2 regions of the Exiguobacterium sp. N4-1P genome follow, and region 1 is predicted to be linked to the other one. Evidence: a T-box and tRNA genes for the amino acid it is inferred to sense, from the RefSeq annotation. Region 1 holds a T-box; the other holds one or more tRNA genes.
What was found. The T-box of region 1 lies ahead of serS (serine--tRNA ligase). A T-box ahead of a tRNA ligase gene usually reads a tRNA of that ligase, here a tRNA-Ser.

Region 1 (3,416 bases):
TTCTAAAAAAACTTTTTAAAAGTATAAAGGGGGAAGGCTCCCCCTTTTCTACTTATGCTTGAATCACTTTGAGTCCACCCATGTATGGACGAAGTACTTCTGGAATAATAACTGAACCATCTGCTTGTTGATAGTTCTCTAAGATGGCTGCGACCGTCCGGCCAACAGCAAGCGCAGAACCGTTTAATGTATGCACGAATTCCGGTTTTGCATTCGCTTCCCGGCGGAAACGAATTTGTGCCCGGCGCGCCTGGAAATCTTCAAAGTTTGAACAAGAAGAAATCTCGCGGTAAACGCCTTGGCTCGGCATCCAGACTTCGATATCGTATTTCTTCGCTGCTGTGAATCCAAGATCCGCTGTACACATGCTGAGGACTTGATACGGTAATTTCAATCGTTTAAGCACTTCTTCGGCTTGACCAGTCAACAGTTCAAGTTGTTCATAAGACTCTTCCGGCTTAACGAAACGAACGAGCTCCACTTTGTTGAATTGGTGTTGACGAATCAGGCCTCGTGTATCACGGCCGGCAGATCCGGCTTCTGAGCGGAAACACTGGCTGTATGCTGCATAACCGATCGGTAATTGGCTTGCTGCCAAGATTTCATCCCGGTGCATGTTCGTCACCGGCACTTCCGCTGTCGGCACGAGGAAGTAGTTCGTCTCTTCGACTTTGAACGCATCTTCTTCAAATTTCGGAAGTTGACCTGTTCCTGTCATTGATTCGCGGTTGACCATGAGTGGCGGTAAAATTTCCGTATAGCCGTTTTCATCTTGATGCATGTCCATCATGAAGTTGATTAACGCACGTTCGAGACGTGCACCTGCCCCACGATAGAAAACGAAGCGACTTCCTGTGACTTTCCCTGCCCGTTCCACGTCGACGATTTTTAATTGCTCCATCAAATCCCAATGCGGGACGGCGTCGAAGTCAAAGGCCGGTTTATCACCCACTTCACGGATGACGACATTATCATCCTCTGAAGAACCGATCGGGACGCTGTCATGCGGAATGTTCGGGATACCAAGCAACAGTTGATTCAACGTCGCTTCGACTTCGCGCAACTCGTCGTCGATTCCTTTAATCTCATCTCCGACAGTTCGCATCGCGGCAATTGCCTCGTCGGCATTTTCTTTATTGCGTTTGAGTTCTGCAATTTTTTTCGTCGCGTCATTTCGTTCCGCTTTTAAGACCTCGGTCCGGGCAATCAGTTCACGACGTTTTTCATCTAACGCGATGAACCGATTCATGTCCGTTAAATCTTCTCCGCGGTGTGCAAGTTTTTCTTGGATTGCGTCAAAATCCTGACGCAGACGTTTAATATCAATCATGTGTATTCCTCCTTTTTTTCAATAAAAAAAGGCAATCCATCCCTCTCCGGTATAAAAACCGAAGAGGGACGAATCACCTGGATCCGCGTTGCCACCCTCATTGCTAGTCGTACTAGCCAACTCAAAGACGCGATAACGGGCGTACCCGCACCTTGTTCGCAAGGTGTGCGATCCGGCTCGATTCAAGGCATCCTTCTGACTAGTTCACACCAACCACTAGCTCTCTTAACAGAATAAATTCCTTTACTTGGTCCGTTCATTGCATCGTTATGAGATTAGCTCTACTTTACACTATCCTGTTTGAGATTGACAAGTCCCGGTTTACGAATCGCATCATCAATTTTATCAGACCAGGCCGCAATCGCCCGGAACAAACGGGTCTTGAAGCTCGCCAAAGCGATTCGCTCCGCACTATAGAGAAGTGATCTCGGCACATCAAACCCCGGCAAGTACATGCCTTCATCCTTCACTTGAACCGTTCCGACACTTGCGCCATTCTTGATTGGAGCATGGGTCAGATTAAACGTAAATACGGGTGGACGGGTTGCTGCGTTCTTCGGCACCGTCACGTAAAGCGATGCATCCGTGATGACGTCATAGTCTGTTTCTTCCGCACCACGAATCGGGAAGACGTCTTTAATCCGCTCGCCTTTTCCGTAATAAGTCAACGGCTCAAACGATGAGAAGCCATAATCGAGTAACTTTTTTGTTTCTGCAAACCGCGCTTGATCGGATGTCGTCCGCATGACGACTGTAATGATCGTCATGTTATCTTTCGTCGCGACACCGGCAAAACAATATCCGGCAAGATCAGTCGTCCCTGTCTTCATCCCACGCATCCCGGGATACGCGTACTTTTGATCTTTCAACATCTTATCGGAGTTTTGGAGTGTGATGCCATCCAGTTTCATCGAAGAACGACTCGTGACATCTAAGACATCGGGATAATCTTTAATAAAACGAATGACGAGTAGTGCAATGTCGGTCGCTGTCATCAAGTTCGTCCCCGGTAAGGCTGCATCGACTGCATCGAGTCCCGATGCATTTGAGTATTCTGTATTGTCCATCCCAAATGTATTCGCCGTCTCATTCATCAGCTTGACGAATTTTTGTTCTATTCCGGCAACGACTTCAGCAAGTAATACAGCCGCATCATTAGCTGACTTGATGAACGCTGCATCATAGAGCTCACGAACGGTATATGTACGATTGCTTAACGGCACCCGTGCCAATCCTGGTGTGCCTGCTAATTTGAGTACTTTTTGGCTTGGTTGAACTTTTTTGTTCCAGCTTAGTTTCTTTTGTTCGATTTGACGTCGGACTAAGTAAAGTGTCATCAATTTCGTCATCGAAGCCGGAGGTAAAGCCAAATCGGCTTGTTCTTCTAACAATACTTTACCGGTCACAGCATCGACCATGATGTAGGATTCTGCCTTGATCGTCGGTACCTCGGCATAACTCGTCACTGGGAGTAGACTCGTCGTCAGTAAAAGGACGCTCAAGAAGAGTATGAAAAGTCGTTTCATCGTTCCTCTCCTTCAATTCATTTATACCCTCAGTGTAGCATAAAAAAAGTATCCGACAGCTTGAACTGAAGGATACTTTTTTTGTCGTTAGATGACGTGAACCGAACGTTGCTGTTTTACTTTTTCAATAAAGTAACGATGCAAACAGGTATCGTTCGTTAATTCCGGATGAAACGAACAGGCGAGATGCATGTCTGTTTCGACGACGACGATCTCGTCGTCAATGCGAGCGAGAACGCGGGTCGCTTGATCGATTCGTTCGACATAAGGGGCTCGAATAAAGACAGCTTCAATGTCCGCCCCGATTCCGTCGACGGCTAGCATCGTTTCAAAACTGTCCACTTGGCGACCGAACGCATTTCGTTTCACTTTCATCGGGATTGCCCCGAGGTGAACATCTCCTTGTTCAAGTTCCGTCGCTAATAAAATCATCCCGGCGCACGTCCCGAACATCGGTAACGTCTTTATTTTTTGTCGAAGGGGCACAAGCAAGGCGTAGCGATCAATCAATCGGCGCATCGCTGTCGACTCACCACCGGGCAAGACAAGTCCGGCGATTC
Region 2 (3,416 bases), on a different contig from region 1:
AGGAGGAATACACATGATTGATATTAAACGTCTGCGTCAGGATTTTGACGCAATCCAAGAAAAACTTGCACACCGCGGAGAAGATTTAACGGACATGAATCGGTTCATCGCGTTAGATGAAAAACGTCGTGAACTGATTGCCCGGACCGAGGTCTTAAAAGCGGAACGAAATGACGCGACGAAAAAAATTGCAGAACTCAAACGCAATAAAGAAAATGCCGACGAGGCAATTGCCGCGATGCGAACTGTCGGAGATGAGATTAAAGGAATCGACGACGAGTTGCGCGAAGTCGAAGCGACGTTGAATCAACTGTTGCTTGGTATCCCGAACATTCCGCATGACAGCGTCCCGATCGGTTCTTCAGAGGATGATAATGTCGTCATCCGTGAAGTGGGTGATAAACCGGCCTTTGACTTCGACGCCGTCCCGCATTGGGATTTGATGGAGCAATTAAAAATCGTCGACGTGGAACGGGCAGGGAAAGTCACAGGAAGTCGCTTCGTTTTCTATCGTGGGGCAGGTGCACGTCTCGAACGTGCGTTAATCAACTTCATGATGGACATGCATCAAGATGAAAACGGCTATACGGAAATTTTACCGCCACTCATGGTCAACCGCGAATCAATGACAGGAACAGGTCAACTTCCGAAATTTGAAGAAGATGCGTTCAAAGTCGAAGAGACGAACTACTTCCTCGTGCCGACAGCGGAAGTGCCGGTGACGAACATGCACCGGGATGAAATCTTGGCAGCAAGCCAATTACCGATCGGTTATGCAGCATACAGCCAGTGTTTCCGCTCAGAAGCCGGATCTGCCGGCCGTGATACACGAGGCCTGATTCGTCAACACCAATTCAACAAAGTGGAGCTCGTTCGTTTCGTTAAGCCGGAAGAGTCTTATGAACAACTTGAACTGTTGACTGGTCAAGCCGAAGAAGTGCTTAAACGATTGAAATTACCGTATCAAGTCCTCAGCATGTGTACAGCGGATCTTGGATTCACAGCAGCGAAGAAATACGATATCGAAGTCTGGATGCCGAGCCAAGGCGTTTACCGCGAGATTTCTTCTTGTTCAAACTTTGAAGATTTCCAGGCGCGCCGGGCACAAATTCGTTTCCGCCGGGAAGCGAATGCAAAACCGGAATTCGTGCATACATTAAACGGTTCTGCGCTTGCTGTTGGCCGGACGGTCGCAGCCATCTTAGAGAACTATCAACAAGCAGATGGTTCAGTTATTATTCCAGAAGTACTTCGTCCATACATGGGTGGACTCAAAGTGATTCAAGCATAAGTAGAAAAGGGGGAGCCTTCCCCCTTTATACTTTTAAAAAGTTTTTTTAGAAAAGGTCTTTACAGAGTAAAACCAAGATGCTATTATAATTTATGTCAGGAAGGCAAGCACGTTACAATTTGCTCGATTATAAGTACGGAGGCGTACTCAAGTGGTTTAAGAGAACGGTCTTGAAAACCGTCAGGCGGCGAAAGCCGTGCGTGGGTTCGAATCCCACCGCCTCCTCCATTTCTTTTTTTTTACCTGAAAACTACATATAACTTGGAGGCGTACTCAAGTGGTTTAAGAGAACGGTCTTGAAAACCGTCAGGCGGCGAAAGCCGTGCGTGGGTTCGAATCCCACCGCCTCCTCCACTTCTTTTTTTTTACCCAAAAATAAATTTAACATGGAGTCGTACCCAAGCCCGGCTGAAGGGGACGGACTCGAAATCCGTTAGGGGTCGTAAGGCCCGCGTGGGTTCGAATCCCACCGACTCCGCTTATATCGAGCATCTCACATCGTGTGAGGTGCTTTTTTATTGCACCAAGATCCGTTCGCATGCTATGTTTTCCTACATGTAAAAAGGAAGAAGGAGCACTTGATATGACCAATACAAAAGAAACCTTACTCACTCACTATAAAGAAACGATGAACTTCGTCCGTGAACTCGAACACATCCCGGAAGACGCGTGGCGTAGCTCATATGCGGAAGGCAAATGGACGATTGCTGAAATCGTAGGTCACTTGTCACCGTGGGACCGCTTCATGGTGGCAGAACGTCTTCCATTCATGTTGGCGGACGAACCATTCCGTGTGAAGCCGAACAGTCAGGAAGTCAACGAAGAAGCGGCGAAGATGAGTCGCGAGCAGCAACGAATCTTAACGATTGATGAATTCTTAGTCAGCCGTGACCTATTAAGCCGGGCCGTTGATTTGATTCCGGAAGAACGTTTGATGGATACGTTCACTTCGAACGGGAAAACGATGATGATCGTCGACTTGCTTGGCGCGATGAAACAGCACGACTTACATCACATCGACCAAATCAAACAAGTAACAGCACGCTAAAAAAAGCCCTTCGACGACTGTCGAGGGGCTCAGGCTGTAGACAAAGTGCCATCGGGAGATCAAGCGTCTTTTTTCGTTGCTTTCCTCGGGCGAGGCGCAAGCCGTTGCTCCTTCGTCCTAACGGACAAGAGGCAGGGTCTTTCCTGCCTCTGAACGTGCGTTAAACACGCACTTTTCCCCGCAGGAGTCAACGAAACGTGACGCTTTTTAGGTAACACTATGACGAAAAGCCAGTCATGCAGACGGTTTAGGGCGCAATCCGTCTCGAATCGCTTAGAACCGCGAAAAGCAATCGGTCGCGACCCTGCAGCTTTGCTGTAGCGGCGCGGAAGATTGCCGCTTTGAAGACGAGGCGAGACAGGGAAGCGCGACCGGATTGTCTTTCGTTATCGCATGTTCACGCTTCATAAGAGTTTGTCTACACGCAAAAGCCCTTCGACGACTGTCGAGGGGCTTTTGAGGAATCAACGTGTTTTTGCAATCCGGGCGACTTCAAGTTGTTTATCGATTTTCGAGAGGATACGTTCAATCGACTCCGGTTCATTGAGAAGATCATATTCATCGATGGATAAACGAAGGACCGGACAAATCGTGAAGTTATTGATCCAGTTCGTATACCGTTCGTACATCTCTTCCCAGTACTCGATTGGTGTTTGCTGTTCCATCTCGCGTCCGCGGAGACGAATCCGGTCGAGCACCTGTTCAAACGATCCTTCCAGATAAATCAACAAGTCCGGATGCGGGAAAAATGGCGTCATGACCATCGCATCGAACAAACTGGAGTACGTTTCGTAATCCGTTGGTGACATCGTTCCTTTTTCGAAGTGCATCTTCGCGAAAATGCCTGTATCTTCGTAGATGGAACGGTCTTGGATGAAACCACCACCGTATTGGAAAATTTTCTTTTGTTCTTTAAACCGTTCCGCTAAGAAATAGATTTGTAAGTGGAAGCTCCAGCGCTCGAAATCGTGGTAGAATTTATCGAGATAAGGGTTCGTATCGACTTTTTCAAGAGATGTCCGGAAGCCGAGTGCGTCTGCTAGACCATTCGTGATCGTCGATTTTCCGATTCCGACC

Region 2: it has a tRNA-Ser gene. The T-box ahead of serS (serine--tRNA ligase) is inferred to sense a tRNA for this amino acid. The anticodon was not compared.

The regions. Positions count from the first base shown of each region.
Region 1 is NZ_CP022236.1:10,058-13,473, reverse strand. It holds gene serS (serine--tRNA ligase) at 53-1,330, opposite strand; T-box leader at 1,392-1,599, opposite strand; gene A0126_RS00065 (D-alanyl-D-alanine carboxypeptidase family protein) at 1,612-2,856, opposite strand; gene pdxT (pyridoxal 5'-phosphate synthase glutaminase subunit PdxT) at 2,944-3,416, opposite strand, start outside.
Region 2 is NZ_CP022237.1:17,481-20,896, forward strand. It holds gene serS (serine--tRNA ligase) at 14-1,291, shown strand; tRNA gene A0126_RS15635 (tRNA-Ser) at 1,429-1,519, shown strand; tRNA gene A0126_RS15640 (tRNA-Ser) at 1,555-1,645, shown strand; tRNA gene A0126_RS15645 (tRNA-Ser) at 1,680-1,769, shown strand; gene A0126_RS15650 (DinB family protein) at 1,875-2,339, shown strand; gene A0126_RS15655 (deoxynucleoside kinase) at 2,804-3,416, opposite strand, start outside.